DNA from 2 places in the Priestia sp. ABM2_011 genome. Region 2 is predicted to be linked to the other one. Evidence: a T-box and tRNA genes for the amino acid it is inferred to sense, from the RefSeq annotation. Region 2 holds a T-box; the other holds one or more tRNA genes.
What was found. A T-box is a leader RNA that pairs with one kind of tRNA and senses whether it is charged. The one in region 2 lies ahead of trpS (tryptophan--tRNA ligase), so its partner is inferred to be a tRNA-Trp.
Positions count from the first base shown of each region.

Region 1 (9,087 bases), 1.5 Mb from region 2:
GCAGCTTCAACCTATTGAAACGTCGTATGAATAAGTGGAAAAATGCCACACTATAGAGTGAACAAACGGAAAGGAGCACTATGATGAAAAAATTCCCATATAACAAAGATAAACAACAATCATTTCAAGCAGCACAGCAGGGGCATAAAGAAGCAGTAGATGCATATGAACAGGCAAATGAAGCTAAAAATGATGCATCGTATGGACATGAAGCGAAGCAAGCGATAGGTGAAGTGAACGAAGCCTCTCAGCAAATTGAGAATGCGCTTGAAAATGCTTCTGAAACACAGCGTCAGCGTTTAACTGAGTTTCAGCAAGACATAAAAGATATGGAAAACGACCTTAATCAATAAAAGAGTAGCTGTTTTACTTAGACTTACAGCAGGTTCACAATAGAGTATAAATTGCAAAAGCAGAAGATAATGAACTTCTGCTTTTTTTTATTGGCAGAGTGAATGTAGGTTTCGTGTATATAATGGCTTTTAGCAGTTGTTTGGAGGGCAAGGCGAAGGCTCCTATAGGGAAAACAGAATAGGTGAGACCCTGCAGGAGCGGAAGCGAAGGCTTGCACGGAAATCAACAGTAGTGTAACAAATAATCCATCGTTCCATTCTTATTTTAAAAGGTATAGAAGTTAAAAAAGTAAGAATCCTAATAAAAACAGAACGATAAGAATGGAAAGGGATTGTGACAGGAAACATGCTAATAAATATACTAATAATGATTGTCGTATTGTACTTCATATATGTATTCGTAACTGCAGTGGTACTGTTTTATGTCCCTTTGCACAAGGGAAAAGACTTAAAAGTAATGAATACTGAGAATTTTTACGGAAAGAAAGAATCCACAGACCGTGTTATGCTTTTGGAAAACGGTTATTTTTCAGGGCTTGTTCGGATGCAGATGATTCAAGAAGCGAGGCATACAATCGATATTGCGTACTTTTCCATCGGCAAAGGTCGTTCGTCGGATTTACTTATGGGTGCTTTATTCGAAGCTGCGGACCGAGGTATACGTATTCGAGTGCTGTTAGACGGGATCTCTCATGGGCTAAAAGGCAAGAGAAAAAATGTTCTTTATGCTCTAGCTTTCCACAATAATATTGAATTAAAGTACTATGAGCCCTTTACTATTCTTAAACCTTGGACATGGCATAACCGTCTTCACGATAAAATAATAGTAGTCGATGGCCAATTAGGTATTAGTGGAGGACGAAATATCGGAGATAAATACTTGGCCAGTCAACCGGATAAAAATTTTGTCTATGACCGTGATGTGCTGATTTATAATACAAAGCAAGAAAGTAATAGTGTCATTCTCTCAATGGAGAAGTATGTAGAGAAATTATGGAACCACCCGTATACGCGCAAAGCTTTTCCAAAGCTCAAGAAAACTAAACAAATTCGTGGCCTTTCAGGAAAGAAATTGTTAATAGATCAATACGAAGAGGCCAAAAAAGCAAACGAACCCTTTGTCCATCCTTATATTGTATGGAGAGAATCAACGATGCCTACAAGAAAGGTTTCTTTTATTGCAAATCCTATTCAAAGAATGAATAAAAGCCCTTTTATATGGAAAACGTTTATTAAGCTTTCTGAGCAAGCTGAAAAATCCATTGTCGTTCAAAGTCCTTATATTGTACCAACAAAAGAGATGGAACAGTATATAGATAAGTCAGTAAAATCTAAAGTGCAAAGAATTATTTTAACGAATTCTATTACGTCCACTCCGAATGCTATGGCTTTTTCTGCATACTTAGGAGTGAAAAACCGCGTCATAAAAGCGGCTTCAAAGCTTTATGAATATCAACAGCCTTATTCCATTCACGGGAAATCCGTTGTTTACGACCAGCGTTTGAGCGCAGTTGGTTCTTTTAACTTAGATTCACGTTCTGTATTTTTAAATACTGAATCTATGGTTATGATAGATAGTGAAGAATTTGCAGCCGAGCTAACAGGGGCTATTGAAACTAAAATTTCTCACAGTACGCTTGTGGGAAATGAGGCGGAACCTGTGAGTTTTAATACGGATTCTCAAAAAAACGTGCCTCCTGTAAAATCTGCACTCCTCCATATTCTTTCAGTCTTCACGCGATTTTGGAGACATTTTGTATAGTTCTGAACTTTGCCTAAAAAAGTGCTTTTGCAGAAAGCTTATAAAAATAAATGGTAGAGGATAAAAGGTGCTGCAACTGGCGGTGGAAAGTGTGAAAAGCTGTGATATGCCTCACAGTTTTTTTTGAAGTCGCCAGTACTAGTCATGATTCATAAAAAGACCTATTGACGAAATTCCATATATGTTTTATTATAATATAGCGTCGTCAATAAACGAGGTTCTTTTGAAGAAGTCATTTCTAGGGGCATAGTTTAAAGGTAGAACTACGGTCTCCAAAACCGTCAGTGTGGGTTCGATTCCTACTGCCCCTGCCATTTTGGAGTTATTTTTCGATTCACACGCGGGTGTGGCGGAATTGGCAGACGCGCTAGACTTAGGATCTAGTGTCTTATGACGTGGGGGTTCAAGTCCCTTCACCCGCATCTTTACTTTTATATATTGCGCGGAAGTAGTTCAGTGGTAGAACACCACCTTGCCAAGGTGGGGGTCGCGAGTTCGAACCTCGTCTTCCGCTTCTTTTCAAAAGCAGTTTGCATGTGCAAACTGCTTTTTTTGTTGTAGAAATAAAGATTTTTACTATGCTGTTTTTAATTAGAAATAGTTTATTCAATCAGTGCTGCTTATACGTATCGTTTTCGTGAATATACACATATTATTGGGGTTACATTAAAAGCTAATGAACGATACGTGAAGACGTCTAATATGGTTTTTAAGATAGGGGAGAGTCCTATGGAATCTAGTTGGTTTTCAATTATACCGTTTTTAATTGTTATTCCAATAGCTATTTTCACCAAACAAGTGCTGCCAGGTTTGTTTTTAGGCTTATTAGTAGGCGCTTATTTGATTGATCATTCGATTGTCGGAGGTGTTGAAAAGTTACTTCACTACGTTGTACAAGCTCTTAGAAATAAAAGTAATATAGAAATCGTTGTCTTTTTATACGCGTTTTCAGGGCTTATCGGAATGATTAAGATGGCTGGAGGAGTTAAAGGTTTTGTGGAAACAGCTGCAGAAAGAATTGATACAAGAAAAAAAGCTCTTATTTTAACCTATGTTTCAACCATTGGAACATTCAGTGCTCCCACCTTTCGTTTTGTGACGATCGCGCCCATTATGAGAGCGCTGCTGAAAAAAGTGAAAATGACGACAGCAGAGCTAGGGTTTGTTATTGAAACAACTGCTACTCCTGTTATCGTCTTAATTCCCGTGGCAACGGCATTTGTAGGATATATGGTCTCAATCATTCAAATGGCAATTGATCATCAAGGCATAAAACAAGACGCTTATTCTTTGTTTATTCAAAGCATTCCTCATAATTTCTTTTCGATTGTGATTATTTTAGTAGGGATTTATTTCAGCTTTTTTCATCATTCAACGTCTACGGCTCCTATGAAGCTCGAGGAAGAAGACGAAAAAGATTGGCATGATTGTCATCCTTGCGTCTCGAAGGATTTGCCTTCTAAGCCTTGGAATTTGTTAGTACCTTTACTTGTTGTGATTTCACTTACCTTACTTTTAACATGGTGGAGTGGACATCGTAAGAGTCACAGCTTTTTTGAAGCATTTATTAAAGCAGACGTGTTAGAAGCGATGGTAGTAGCTTTAATTATGACTACGTTAATTACCCTCATTTTTTTCTTGTTTCAGCGCTTTACATTACAGAATTTGCTTAATGGTTTTATCACAGGAGGCAATGACTTGATGTCCGTTATTTTGTTGTTATCGGTAGTATGGGGATTATCCGCTGTTACAGAAGACTTAGGTTTTTCAAATTTCGTGACGGCACATTCTAAGTGGATTCCTCAAATGTTTGTCACTCCGTTCATGTTTATCTTTGGAGCCGCTATTTCTTACTTTATCGGATCTGCTTGGGGAACGTGGGGGATTTTAATGCCGCTTGGCGTATCGCTTGCAAGTTCTGCAGATCTTTCTTTGCCGTTAATTATCGGTGCGGTGTTTGCGAGCGGTTCCTTTGGAGCGTTTTCTTCACCTTTAAGCGATGATACGAATACCATCGCCAAAATATTAGATTTATCTGTTATTGAATATGCCAAATATAAATTAAAGCCAGCTTTAATTGCAGCGGGAATAACAGTTGCTTTCTATCTTGTTGTATCTTTCTTATTTTGAATGAGAAAAATAGCCGTCTAGTATCAATTTTTCATTTTTTTTAATTTAAAGTATGCATACAGTCCTAATGACAGGCACACTAGGATGATACAAGTAAGCGGAAATAAGATGGTATTAACAAAATGATCATAAAACCATATATACACGCACATCACCTCAATAATTTTAACGCCATTTTTTTATTTAGTAGAGATACACTATCTGTGCTGCTTCTTCCTATTCTTCAAAAAGGCGATAATCAGAAGCAGTAGGGGTACGATAGAAAATAGCGGCATATGCAAAAGAAATCTCGCTACGTGCAGTCCTTCATAAAGGTGTTCTTGAAAATTACTAGCGATTGTAATCGACAAAAATAACACAATGATTAGCCTAAAAGGATACGCTAGACGTCGAAGGAGATTTAATTTTAAATAAAGTAGCTGCTACCTATTATAGAAGCATAAAACAAGATGCTAACTTTGAAATAAATCCCAATCACCATAGCGAACATAAAAAATACATCTAGACGCTCTAAAAAATCAGCTACTTGGATCGTTTGGACAGTACTAAGAAGTGGAAACTGTGAGCGTGTCAGTCAAATTAACTCCCAGTACACAAACATTAATGAGCATCGTGATAATGAGATTAACCCCACTTAATGCAGTAGCACAAAACATGGTGACGCTTAGCTTTTTTGGGGTTGTTTAAATACGGCAAGAAGCATGGTAATTACAATGAGTTTCTGTGAAAATGGAAAATACAGCGTTTCGAGTTAACAGCAATTTTTGCAACAGGAAATGAGCACGTCCTTCTTTTAATACCGGCTGTAAGTTCTTAAAATCAATTAATCCTGAGCGATATAATTAAAATGAAGCCTGCAACAGCCAGAAAATACATAAAAATAAACAGCAAGCTCTCCTGACCGTCGCAATAACCTCAATTCCTTTTCGTAACAGTATAAATAATGACGAGGATTAATAAAGCATTAGCAATAAATAAAGGCGTATCGGGATAAGCAAAGGCCAACAAGCATCTCACCAAAATCACGTAGAACCCTTGAGGCATCGTACATGAAGTAAAGGATATAGACAAATGCCAAGAAGCGAATCCTAAGGGCTTTCCCTAAAATCTTTCTGTACGTACTCGGTAAACAAAAGATCCGGGTAATAGAGAATACAGCTCTATGATAGACTAAGAAGAAAAAAAAGCTGAACAGCATTCCAATTAAAATAGCTAGCCATGCATCTTGCTTCGCTCTCATTGCAAGAGGAACTAATAAAGCGCTCCCCAGTTCGAATAATACCATGAGAATGAATAATTGAGTGGCGCTGATTTTTGCTTTTTCCATATAGCCAGAACCTCCTTACCTCATTGTTGTTTTTCTTTTACGCTAGAGAGAAACGATTTATTGCGCAGACCCGTTCGGCGAATGTAAGCTTCTACTGTAATATCCACTTCTAACTTTGGAAAGTACACATCATTCCATTCTTGTTTAAATTTCTTAAATTGATTTGGCCTAGTACGATGAATTACCTCTCCAAATCCTAAGATATCTGTTCTGTTTTTTTTGGCACGTTCAATAGCCATCTTTAGATCTTTTTCGATTTTTTTTCCGATGGATTGTTCCATTTTTCTAATAACCTTTGGATTTTTAATATCAACAGGTACCTCCATATCACCAATATCTCCTTCAACACGTGTATGAACGGAAATATGAGGTTGGCCATTCTTGACTTGGGCAGAGATGCTTGTTTTTTGTCTTACAGTTTGATAAGCAATAGCTTCTTTTTTTCCTTTCCAATCAATATTAATATCAGTGCCTTGAATTTTATCAAGAATCCATACTGTCCCTATTGCTGGTTTTCCATATAACCAATCGACTAGTTTTCCCTCTTTTAATACTGCAATCCCGGAAGCGCGAAGTGTTGCTTCTGGTGCACTTTCCTGAAGATTATCTAGCTTTTGTGCTTGCTGAGGATTACCAACTAGACGAAATCCTGATACAACTGCTTCCTCTTCCAGGGAGATTCGAGAGACTCTTCATCACCTCTTGAGAGTGATGTCTTTACATTCTCTCCCCATTTTCTTTGCGTAAATTCTAAGCGTTTTTAGTAATCTTATTTGCTGGAATTTTATCGACAGGCGTTAGTGCTCTTTACCAAGATCAGCAGCACTTGACTGGTTGGCGATGACTAGGGAAGTCGTAATTCGAAATTCAGGATCGCGATCAATAGACCATCAATTAATGAATGTTAATTCCTTCTTCACTGCGCTAGTTTTTCTCCGATCTACGACTAAGTTGGTATGGGCATAATACAAGTCTTCGGGAAATTCTAGCTGAAGCGCGTCTGCTTGCTTCAACTAAATTATCGCCAGAAGCAGAATAGATCGTAACAGGCGGACTTTGGGCTACCGCCGCCCCCTTGTATACCGCCAGCTACGTTTCCCGGGTTAATAATTTGAAAGCGTTAAGCTCATACCGTCCGTCTTTTCGTTTTATCAATGCCCATTGCCGATACAATATGCAAGGTCTGTTAATTCTTTTTTACTCCAGCAGCTTGTAAGTATTACAAGTCATTGTCATGATCGTTACAAGTAAAAATAAGCCTTTACGCTTCATCATTGATCACCCTCTTCGAAATTCACTGATTTACCATGCCACTTGAGATGCAGGAGGACGTCAGGCTTGTTGATGTTGCAGCTTCTGACGGACTGTGTTGGTAGTCACTAATCAGTTTAGGTCTTCTGTCTCAACGTCCACCATGGTAACCGTAGCAACAGTGTCACCGTTGTCTTACCAGGGTATAAAGGGTGCAAACGGGGACATGTAAGGAACTCCAAATGATCGTAAGACTGCACAAATGGACAACTCATCATTAAGAGACATAAGAATAATGCCATAGAAACCGAATGTAGCCGCGCCTAGTCATAAATAAAAAACGAATTAAGCGCGCCGAGATGGCCATATCGAAAGACGGTGTAGCAAAACTTGCAATGGCTGTAATGGATACGATAATAACCATTGCAGGTGAAACAATGCTTGCCTGAACAGCTGCTTGACCAATTACAAGGGCTCCGACAATAGAAACTGCTGAACCGATAGCTTTAGGTAAACGTATCCCTGCCTCCCGTAAAATCTCAAAAGTTAACTTCCATGAGTAAAGCTTCTATGAACGCAGGGAAGTGGGACGGATTCTCGTTGTGCTGCAAGTGCTACAATGAGCGTTGTAGGTACCATCTCTTGATGAAATGTTGTAACCGCTACATACGTAGCAGGCGCGATAAGTGAAATCATAAACATAAAAATACGTAAAAGCCGAATGGAAGTGGCAATGTCAAACCGCGCATAATAATCTTCAGCCGATTGGAAAAATTGTATAAATACACGCTGGTGCAATGAGGACAAATGGAGTTCCGTCCACGAAAATAGCGATTCTTCCTTCCAACAAGGTTACCCTGCCACCACGTCGGGTCTTTCTGTGTTGTAAATAGTGGGAAAAGGAGTGACCGTTTGATCTTCAATCAGCTGCTCAACATAACCTGATTCCAAAATACTATCAATATCAATGTTTTTGTAATCGCTTTCGAATTTCTTTCACAACTTTATCGTTTGCGATGCCATGAATATACATAAGATGTGACATCCGTCTTTAGTTACTCGGCCAACTCTTCATCGACTCTAGCCATAAGTCGGGTGTTTTAATAATTCGGCGCACCATGGCTAAGTATTGGTGCCAATAGACTCAGTAAAGGCACCTTTTGGTCCCCGCACTACCATTTCGGTAGTGGATTCCGTAATAGAACGCTTCTCTCCACCTTGCTGTGCTCAGCACTGAATGCGTGATTTACTGCCATCGACTAAGATAAGATGGCTATCGCCCGCCATTAAAGAAGCAAAATAGATCATTCTGAATTAGTGATTGCAAACGTTATGTTGCCAACTGTCATGATATCTTCAGAAAGTAGGCTCCAATCGCATTGTGATCTGATTAAGTTCATTCTTTATGATTATCTTTCATCATAGATTGAAGTATAGTATTCTTGAATTGCCTGATTGTTTACAATTCCTTCTATGTAAACAATCGCCGTAGTTAATATCAGCTATTGCCGCCTAATTTTATCTCACGAATAATGACATCTGAACTTTTTCCTGTTTTCTGTTTAATCATAGTTAAGGTTATTTGGTAATGAAACTTCTTAAGCGTAGTTGCTTTTCCATGATTAGCAGTTTGATACTCTTCATCATGTGATTCAAGTTTATTTTTTTGTTTGCGATTTTTAAAAAACGAAGGCATAAATGAAAGCACCCTTACTATAGTTTTTATTAATTTGACCAAAAACTGTATAATTATGTAATTTTTAACAAAATATCTTTTGCATGACGGTAAATGAAAATGACGACCCTATGAGGTAAGTAACCATTAGGTAAGGAGTGAAAGGAATGAAAATTATTGGAGTTAGCCTGCTGCTATTTGGATCTGTGATTGCTCTTTCTGTAGGAATTGATCTTTTTCAAGGAGCGAACGTACTGCAGGCACTATACAATGCGTTAAGCCCGTTTCGTGTAATGGAAGTGGCCGAATTATTTGTCCTTTTTTCTCTTTTGTTTTTCTTTTTTGCAGAGTCGCTTTACCTTGTTTTAAAGAAGCGTCAACAAAAGCACTAGTAACTTGGTGCAAAGAGGTGTTTATCTCTTCGCTATCGAAACAAGCGTATAGAAAGATAGCTTTGAGATAGGGGAGAACCATATGAACATTGAGACTAACAGATTACTAATACGCAAATTTAAATATGAAGATTGGCAAGATGTCTACACATATACATCTGATGCTAATGTCATGAAGTACATACCAGAAGGTGTTT
Region 1 is NZ_JBSWUB010000001.1:3,104,163-3,113,249, reverse strand. Features, by position in the region: gene ACXAE4_RS16765 (hypothetical protein) at 84-353, shown strand; gene ACXAE4_RS16760 (phospholipase D-like domain-containing protein) at 721-2,115, shown strand; tRNA gene ACXAE4_RS16755 (tRNA-Trp) at 2,356-2,429, shown strand; tRNA gene ACXAE4_RS16750 (tRNA-Leu) at 2,456-2,537, shown strand; tRNA gene ACXAE4_RS16745 (tRNA-Gly) at 2,558-2,629, shown strand; gene ACXAE4_RS16740 (Na+/H+ antiporter NhaC family protein) at 2,845-4,245, shown strand; gene ACXAE4_RS16735 (GerAB/ArcD/ProY family transporter) at 4,652-4,777, opposite strand; gene ACXAE4_RS16730 (GerAB/ArcD/ProY family transporter) at 5,210-5,572, opposite strand; gene ACXAE4_RS16725 (Ger(x)C family spore germination C-terminal domain-containing protein) at 5,593-6,078, opposite strand; gene ACXAE4_RS16720 (hypothetical protein) at 7,019-7,111, opposite strand; gene ACXAE4_RS16715 (spore germination protein) at 7,101-7,325, opposite strand; gene ACXAE4_RS16710 (spore germination protein) at 7,370-7,621, opposite strand; gene ACXAE4_RS16705 (spore germination protein) at 7,581-7,673, opposite strand; partial or broken gene ACXAE4_RS16700 (spore germination protein) at 7,676-8,002, opposite strand; gene ACXAE4_RS16695 (hypothetical protein) at 8,322-8,519, opposite strand; gene ACXAE4_RS16690 (YczF family membrane protein) at 8,666-8,890, shown strand; gene ACXAE4_RS16685 (GNAT family N-acetyltransferase) at 8,973-9,087, shown strand, end outside.
Region 1: it encodes a tRNA-Trp, which carries the amino acid that the T-box ahead of trpS (tryptophan--tRNA ligase) is inferred to sense. The anticodon was not compared.

Region 2 (9,087 bases):
GCTGCAGGAAGTATTGTTTAACCATATGAATATATCGAAAGCGGAAGCGCGTGAAAAAAGCATTGCGCTTTTGAAAAGCGTTGGTATTTCGAAATCCGAAAAGCTCATCGATGAATATCCGCATCAGCTATCGGGAGGAATGAGACAGCGCGTCATGATTGCCATGGCGGTAGCTTGTCAGCCTAAACTTTTAATTGCGGATGAGCCGACAACCGCCCTGGATGTTACGGTTCAAGCTCAAATTTTAGAATTGTTAAAAGAAATTCAAGAAAGCAATGATATGTCTATTATTATGATTACTCATGATTTAGGAGTCGTTGCTGAGATGTGTGATGAAGTGATTGTCATGTATGGCGGGAAAATTGTTGAGCATACAGATGTTGATACGTTATTTTATGCCCCAAAACATCCGTACACGAAAGCGCTTCTTCACTCAATTCCACGCATGGAAGATGATGTAGAAGTATTAAATACGATCAAAGGAATTGTGCCTTCTCTTGTAAACATGCCGAGGACAGGCTGTCGTTTCGTTAACCGATGTCCTCATGCAATGGAAGACTGCAGTTCCGTTACGCCTGTTCTTCGCGAGGATTCACAGGGGCATGACGTCGCATGTCTGCTGTATGAAAACAGCTATCCGTCAAAAGGAGTGAAGACAAGCTAATGACTAAAGCAGTGAAAGATGTATTGCTAGAAGTTCAGCATTTAAAAACCTATTATCCTATTCACGGGGGATTTTTTCGAAAGAAAATTGGTGATGTAAAAGCAGTTGACGGTATTTCCTTTGCGATTCGAAAAGGAGAAACGCTCGGTCTGGTAGGAGAATCTGGCTGTGGAAAATCCACGGCAGGAAGGACGATTCTAAGACTGTTGGAACCAACTAGCGGAAAAATTATTTTCGATGGTAAAGATATCACAGAAGCAAGAGGAACTTCTCTCCGTAAAATTAGACAAGATTTCCAAATGGTTTTTCAAGATCCCTATGCTTCCCTCAATCCAATGCAAATGGTTGGAGATGTTATTTCTGAACCAATTCGGAATTTTACAGGAAAATCAACCAATCAATTAAAATCAGAAGTTATGAATCTACTTACAAAAGTAGGGTTACCGGAAGATGCATACTATAAATATCCTCACGAATTTTCCGGTGGGCAGCGTCAGCGTATTGGAATTGCACGTGCACTTGCACTTCGTCCAAAACTTATTATTGCTGATGAACCGGTGTCGGCACTTGACGTTTCTGTCCAATCACAAGTTTTAAACCTTCTTAAAGAACTTCAACAAGAATTCGACCTAACCTTTTTATTTATTGCCCATGATTTGAGTGTTGTTAAACATATGAGTGACCGTATCGGTGTTATGTACCTAGGCGGTTTAGTAGAAATTGCTGATAAGAAAAGCCTATACGCAGAGCCATTGCACCCTTATACGCAAGCGCTTGTATCGGCTATACCTGAACCAGATCCACGAAAGAAAAAACAGCGCATTATTTTACAGGGAGATGTGCCAAGTCCAATTGATCCGCCAAAAGGCTGTGCGTTTCATCCTCGCTGTATACATGCCATGGCAGAGTGCAGCCAAACGAAACCTGCCTTAAAGGAGGTGAGACCTGGCCATCAAGTAGCTTGCCATTTATATAACTCGTAAAAGCTACATACGAACAGATTATTAGTTAAATAGGGGGAACGTCATGATGAAAAAGAAATCGTTTTTATCACTTGTTTCCATTTTGCTTGTGCTATCGCTTTTTCTAGCGGCATGCAGCGGTGGAAGCAGTTCTTCATCTTCTAGTAATAAAGAAGGCGGAGAAGCAAAAACTGAAGGTGCAAAAACAGACAAGCCAAAAGATGGCGGAACGATTACGTATGGGATTGACGGAGCGCCGGAAGGGCTTTTTGAGTACGCATTGTATGGTAGTGCGTATGATAGCCAAATCTTAGAATTTATCAATGAAGGTCTTTTTACTTATGATAAGAAATTAAAAATTAAATCTGACTTAGCTACTTGGGACGTGAGTGGTGATAAACTAACTTACACGTTTAAATTAAAAAAGGGGATTAAGTGGCATAACGGAGATCCATTAACTGCAGATGATTTTAAATATACGTATGAAACGATTGCTGATAAAGACTATACAGGTCCACGCTATGTAAACGTTGAGCATATTAAAGGCGCTCAAGAATATCATGACGGCAAAGCGGATTCTATTTCCGGAGTTGAAGTGGTAGATCCGCAAACATTTAAAGTAACGTTTAAAGAAGTTCGTGTAAATAACTTAGACAATCTATGGCCGTATCCAATGCCGAAAAAGTACTATGAAGGAATTGCTGTAAAAGATCTTGCAGAGTCCAAACAAGTTCGTAAAGAGCCTATTGGTGTTGGACCATTTAAAGTGAAAAAAGTGGTAGCAAGTGAATATGTTCAGATGGAACGCAATGATGACTATTGGAAAGGTAAGCCTCATCTTGATGGCGTTGTTGTAAAAGTACTGGATCCATCTGTTTCCGCCGGAGCATTGAAAAAAGGCGATGTCGACATTATGGATGTTCGCCCAGCTGATTTAGGGCAAGTTGAAAAAGCAGAAAACTTAGACTTTTTGGAAGGGAAATCAACTAGTTATTCGTATATTGGTCTACGATTTGGACATCGTGATAAAAACGCTGGTAAAAACGTAGATGATTATGATAAGTTCAAAGATCTAAAACTTCGTCAAGCATTGCTTTACGCAATAGATAGAAAAGCAATGGTAAAAGCATTTATGAACGACAAAGCGGTTGTTTCTAACACAGTTATTCCCTCTGTATTCTGGATTGCTGCTGACCAAAAAGATTTAACAAAGTACAAGTATAGTCCAGAAAAAGCTAAGAAATTGTTAGCTGAAGCTGGTTATAAAGATAAGAATAATGACGGTTTTGTAGAAGATCCAAACGGAAAACCATTTACGATCTCATTTGGTCACTATGCTGGTCCAGCCAACTTCGAGGGTCGTGCGAAGGCTATTATGCAAGCATGGAATGATATTGGTATTAAAACAAAATTAGCAACGGGTTCACTTGTTGAATTTAACTTGTACAATGAAATGAAAGATAACGACGATAAGGCGTTAGAAGCGTTCTTCGGTTCTTGGGACACTGGTTCAGATCCAGATCCTACAGGATTATGGAGCTCTAATGCTGAATGGAACTATGGCCGTTGGGTAAATAAGGAATCTGATGAAATGCTTAAAGACGGTTTGAGTGAAAAATCATTTGATGATAAACACCGTAAAGATGTATATGTAAAATGGCAAAAATTCTTTAACGAGCAGCTGCCAGCACTTCCTTTATGGGAAAATATCAATATTTATGCTGTGAATAAGCGTGTGAAAAACGTAACTCTAGATCCATCAACGGTAGTTGTAGATCCGGAGAAATGGTCTGTAACGGAATAAGTATTTTACATGTAAAGGAGAGTCAACGATGCTGCAATACTCACTAAGACGTATTTTAGGGATGATTCCAATGTTGATTCTGATCTCCTTTGTTGTGTTTTCCCTGGCAAAAATGATGCCAGGGGACCCTTTTGGGGGAGAAATCAACCCCAGTAATACAGATCCAAAATACATTGAGGAAATGCGTGATAAGCTAGGATATAACGATCCTATCTACGTTCAATATTGGAACTGGGTAAAGGGAGTGGCACAAGGAGATTTAGGAAAGTCAACAACTCATAAGTTACCGACATTAGATATTATTTTAGAGCGTATGCCTAATACGATCTTTTTAGCTTTGACTTCGCTTTTGATTACGTATGTGTTTGCATTTATTTTAGGTATGTATGCAGGAAGAAAACCGTATACCTTAGCAGATAACTTTATTGCAGGATATAATTACTTTGCATTAGCGGTTCCATCGTTTATCGCAGGGATCGTAGGCATTTATTTATTTTCCTTTCAGTTAGGCTGGTTTCCGTTTAGCGGTTCTGTTGAAGTAGGATTAAAAGAGGGATCATGGGAATTTATTCAAAGTAGAATTCATCACGTTATATTACCTGCACTGATTCTTGGCTTGATGTCGACCGCGCAGTATACCCAATTTTTGCGTAATGATATTATTGAAAACAGTCGCAAAGATTTTGTGCGCACAGCCAGAGCAAAAGGAACAAAAGAATCTAAAATTTATAATGTTCATATCTTACGCAACTCAATGATTCCGCTTATTACGTTTTTAGGGTTTGATCTTGTAACAATCATTAGCGGTTCTATCATTACAGAGACAATCTTTACGTATCCAGGAATCGGAAAGTTGTTTGTTGACTCTGTAGCAACTCGTGACTACTCAGTTATGATGTCGCTTACAATGCTGTTTTCAATTTTAACATTGGTTGGGAATCTGGTTGCTGATTTGTTATACGGCGTAGCAGATCCGCGTATTCGTTTGGATTAGGAGGAGAAAGTATGGAAATTGTAACGAAAAAAGATGTACAGCCAGAAGTGAATATGAAAGCTCCTAAAAACCTTTCTCCATGGGCGATTGCGCGAAAGAAGTTTGTAAAAAATAAACTAGCCATGATAAGTTTAGCTTTCATGATTGTGATTACGCTTCTTGCCATTTTTGCACCGCTGCTTACAAAAGCAGATATTACACGTATCGACTATATGGCGATGAATGCAGCGCCTTCCAGTGAGCATTGGTTTGGAACGGATACAAATGGTCGAGACGTATTTGCACGTACATTGTATGGAGGAAGAACTTCGTTACTGATTGGAGTTGCTTGTACAACACTCGTTATTTTAATCGGAACTCTTATTGGTTCGATTGCGGGTTATTACGGAGGCAAAGTGGACCAATTCTTAATGCGTTTTACAGACTTTGTCTTAAACTTTCCGCTCATTGTTTTTGTTGTAGTGTTAAATACAATTCTAATTGGAAAAATCTCAGGCGTTTGGACGCTCATCCTAGTTGTTAGCTTCCTAAGCTGGGGAAGTACGGCCCGGCTGGTGCGAAGCAAAGTCTTGGCTGAAAAAGAAAATGAATATGTGCTTTCAGCTGTTTCCATTGGGTGCAGCCCGTTTAAAATCATCTTCAAACATTTGCTGCCAAATGTGTTTTCAACGATTGTGGTTCAAGCCAGTTTGCAGATGGCCATCCTTATCGTGTTTGAGTCAGCGATTAGCTTTATCGGTTTTGGCGTGCCGGCTGATACGCCGAGCTGGGGGAATATGCTGACAGAAGCAAGGGAATCAGATGTGCTGCAGAATAAGCCTTGGATGTGGGTTCCGCCAGGTTTAGCTATTACATTTACGATCCTGGCTATCAACTTCATTGGTGAAGGATTAAAAGATGCTTTAAATCCAAAATCTCTTCGTTAAAAATCTATCACAAAAGTGTGATAGATTTTTTTAGGTTTGTCAGACCTCCTGACAAACCTATTACTATAGAAGAAACTCGGATTTTTTCTGCTTATAGGGGTGGATATAGTTCATGAAGCCTGTAGCAATCATTAGCACTGGCGTTATGTCTGAGCTTCGAAATAAGTGCATTTGCATAATAACCAAAAACGAAGGTATTTTACAATTAATTTTTAGAAAAATAACATCATTTGGAATAAAAATTCCTTTCTCTGCCTATACTGATGGATAACAAACAGATAGTAAGTGAGGGGTAAATTATGCTATATCTTCATGATGTATGGGTTAATTGGTTTGAAGGCGAAGAAAACGGTTATAATGTGTGTCATTTCCATGAGTGGAGAAAAGACGATTGTGTAGAACTGCTCGATCAAGCACCGTTATTAAAAGTAAATCCGCTTTTATTTCATTACATTGAAAATGATCTTTCCGAGCTACCTCAACAACTACTACAAGATGTCTATCAGAAAGCATACATTCGGAAAAATCATGAGCGCACGCAGGTTGAATATTGTTTTATTGTTACAGATGGAACGAATATTTTAGCAATTGATACGATGGGCTATCATATCCCAATTCGAAAAAGCCGCTTAATTCCAAGACAAGAACAGTTAGTTTATGAGATGATTGCGGATCAAGAAGAGCTAGAATATAAGTTCAGTGAAGACGAGCTAACTAAAAAAGAGCATCATATTCTTTCGCCGTCTCCTGAAACGATGAGAGGGCTAACACGTAAAGAACGTCAGCTAAAACAGCTGTTATTTATGGCACTTGATCAGCTACATACAACAAAAAATACAGCTCAAATCCGCTACTGGTACACAGAGTGGAATCCAACGAAATACGAAGACATTCAAGAGATGCCGTTTCAAGACGTATGGAATCAGCTATACGATGAAACGAAGTCAGGGTGGTCACCGAAACATAAATTATTATGCGAGCGCTTAGTAAAAGGACAACCTTTCTTTGAAAAACTTTGGGAAATTGAACAAGAGCCAAAAGTGAATTAAAAAAACGACTGCATAGCAGTCGTTTTTTTTTAACGTTTACGGCCAATTCCCATTGCGTTTCGCATTTTGCGAAGCATTTTATTAGCCGTTGCATTTGCTTTATCGGCACCTTGATCTAAAATATCATCTAACTCGCTAGAATCAACTAATTCATAATATCTTTCTTGAATTGGAGCAAGTGCTTCAGCTACTACTTTAGCTGTGTCAGCTTTAAAGTCACCATAACCTTTGCCTTCGTACATTGCTTCAATGTCTTCGATTGATTTATTTGCTAGGATTGAATAAATGCTTAATAAGTTTGAAATACCTGGCTTATTTTCTTTATCGTAGCGAACAATACCTTCTGAATCCGTTACGGCACTTTTGATTTTCTTTTCAATCGTTTTAGCGTCATCCAAGAGCGTAATAAAAGCTTTTTGGTTTGGATCGGACTTGCTCATTTTTTTCGTAGGATCTTGAAGAGACATGACGCGTGCGCCCACTTTTGGAATACGTACTTCAGGAATAGTGAAGATATCATTGTATTTTTTGTTAAAGCGCTCAGCTAAGTCACGCGTTAATTCTAAATGCTGCTTTTGATCTTCACCAACTGGCACCAAATCGGTGTTGTATAAAAGAATATCAGCTGCCATTAGTGGAGGATAAGTTAATAATCCTGCTGATACTGCTTCTTTTCCAGCGGACTTATCTTTAAACTGAGTCATACGCTCAAGTTCACCGATATACGCTACGCACTGTAACATCCATCCTGCTTCCGTGTGGGCGGGCACTTCTGATTGAATAAATAAAGTTGATTTTGCTGGATCAATTCCTACTGCTACATACAGAGCAGCAAGGCTGCGAATGTTTTTACGAAGTGCTAAACGGTCTTGAGGCGCTGTAATTGCATGCTGATCTACAATACAAAAATGACAGTTATAGTCATGTTGAAGTTCAACAAATTGCTTCATCGCTCCAATGTAGTTGCCTAAAGTGATTGTACCGCTTGGTTGAATACCTGAAAAAATTGTTTTCATCAAATCTTCCTTTCATCTGCACATATATGATGCTAGTTTACGTATACAACATAAAAAGGCCCATCCGCTCCTAGCATAAGCTAGGGGCGAATGGACCGCGTTGCCACCCTAATTAGCACACATTATTGTGAACTATCTTTATTCATGTAACGTTGAGATCAACGTTCAAGCTTTGCACTTGAAAGCTCCAAAGTCCATTCTGCAGGTTTCAATGTTTGTTCTCACCAGCCACAAACTCTCTAAAAATGAAAATTCTGCATACTACTCTTTTTCACAGCTTTAATTATATAGTTATTCATTATTATAACGCGAAAAAGCAGGAATTTAAACATCTTATCGCTAAAAAGGTTTATAAGACAATTTACTGGAATTTTTCTTCGGCAAAAAAAGACAAGAACCTTTTAATTAAAGCATTTCTTAATGAAAATTTGGTGGAGGATTTGGTAAAAATCTTTTATTTAGTATTTCTAATGCCTTTGTAATACTATTGTAATACCTATACTACAAAAAAGATTTTAGACGTCTGACAAGTAGGCACAATCCTTATAAGATAAGGTTTTTTCCCTCATGACAAAAAAATACCATTAAATAATAGTATTGCAATAAATTTTTAAAATATTTATAATAGGCGTAACAAACATATTTTTTACAAAGGTATTACAATTTCTTAATTTTTCAGAAAAAACAAAATAGCCAATGTTTTGTTTCAATTAGCGAATTTTGTAATGAATGAGTCTTCTACATATTAAGCGCATACATTGGATTTACAGCATGTAAACAATTGATGACAGTTTCATAGGGTAGAAGAATAATTTTGCAGTGAGGTCTTTAGCACTCTACTACGTGAAAAAATAACTGATTATTTTGTATTGAAAGAGGATTAAGAAATTAGTGCATATCAAAAAAATATGGTTGCCACACAAACAAAATTTAATAGGGGGTAACACGCAATGAAGAAAAGGTTGTCAATTCTTTTCAGTTTGCTGCTTGTAATGAGCTTGTTTTTAGCTGCATGTGGATTTAACAAAGAATCTGGTGGCAGTGAAAATGCTAGCAGTGATGGCGGCGACAAGAAAAAAGAGCAAGAGCTTCGCGTAAACATTAAAACTGAGCCTTTCTCACTGAACCCAGGCTTAGCTAATGATTCAACGTCATCAAACGTATTATTACAAACATTTGAAGGTTTAACTCGTATTGGTAAAGATGGAAAACCTGAAAATGCCATGGCGAAAGATGTAAAGGTCAGCGATGATCAAACTAAATATACGTTTACGATTCGCGACGATGCAAAATGGTCAAATGGTGACCCTGTAACAGCAAAAGATTTCGAATATGCATGGAAATGGGCGTTAGATCCTAAAAACGAATCTCAATATGCATATCAATTATACTATGTTAAAAATGCACAGGCTGCTAATGAAGGAAAAGGTTCATTAGATGATGTTGCCGTTAAAGCAACAGATGATAAAACGCTTGAGGTAACATTAGAAAACCCAACGCCATATTTCTTAGAATTAACAGCTTTCTATACGTACTTCCCAGTGAATACGAAAATTGCTGAATCAAATGAAAAATGGTACACAAATGCAGGCGAAAACTATACGTCAAACGGTCCTTTCAAGCTTAAAACTTGGAAACATAACGACAAAATTGAGTTAGTTCCTAATGAAAA
Region 2 is NZ_JBSWUB010000001.1:4,606,186-4,615,272, reverse strand. Features, by position in the region: gene ACXAE4_RS24295 (ABC transporter ATP-binding protein) at 1-664, shown strand, start outside; gene ACXAE4_RS24290 (ABC transporter ATP-binding protein) at 664-1,647, shown strand; gene opp4A (oligopeptide ABC transporter substrate-binding protein) at 1,691-3,430, shown strand; gene opp4B (oligopeptide ABC transporter permease) at 3,459-4,424, shown strand; gene opp4C (oligopeptide ABC transporter permease) at 4,436-5,350, shown strand; gene ACXAE4_RS24270 (hypothetical protein) at 5,463-5,621, shown strand; gene ACXAE4_RS24265 (YjbA family protein) at 5,650-6,399, shown strand; gene trpS (tryptophan--tRNA ligase) at 6,429-7,418, opposite strand; T-box leader at 7,495-7,699, opposite strand; gene ACXAE4_RS24255 (peptide ABC transporter substrate-binding protein) at 8,366-9,087, shown strand, end outside.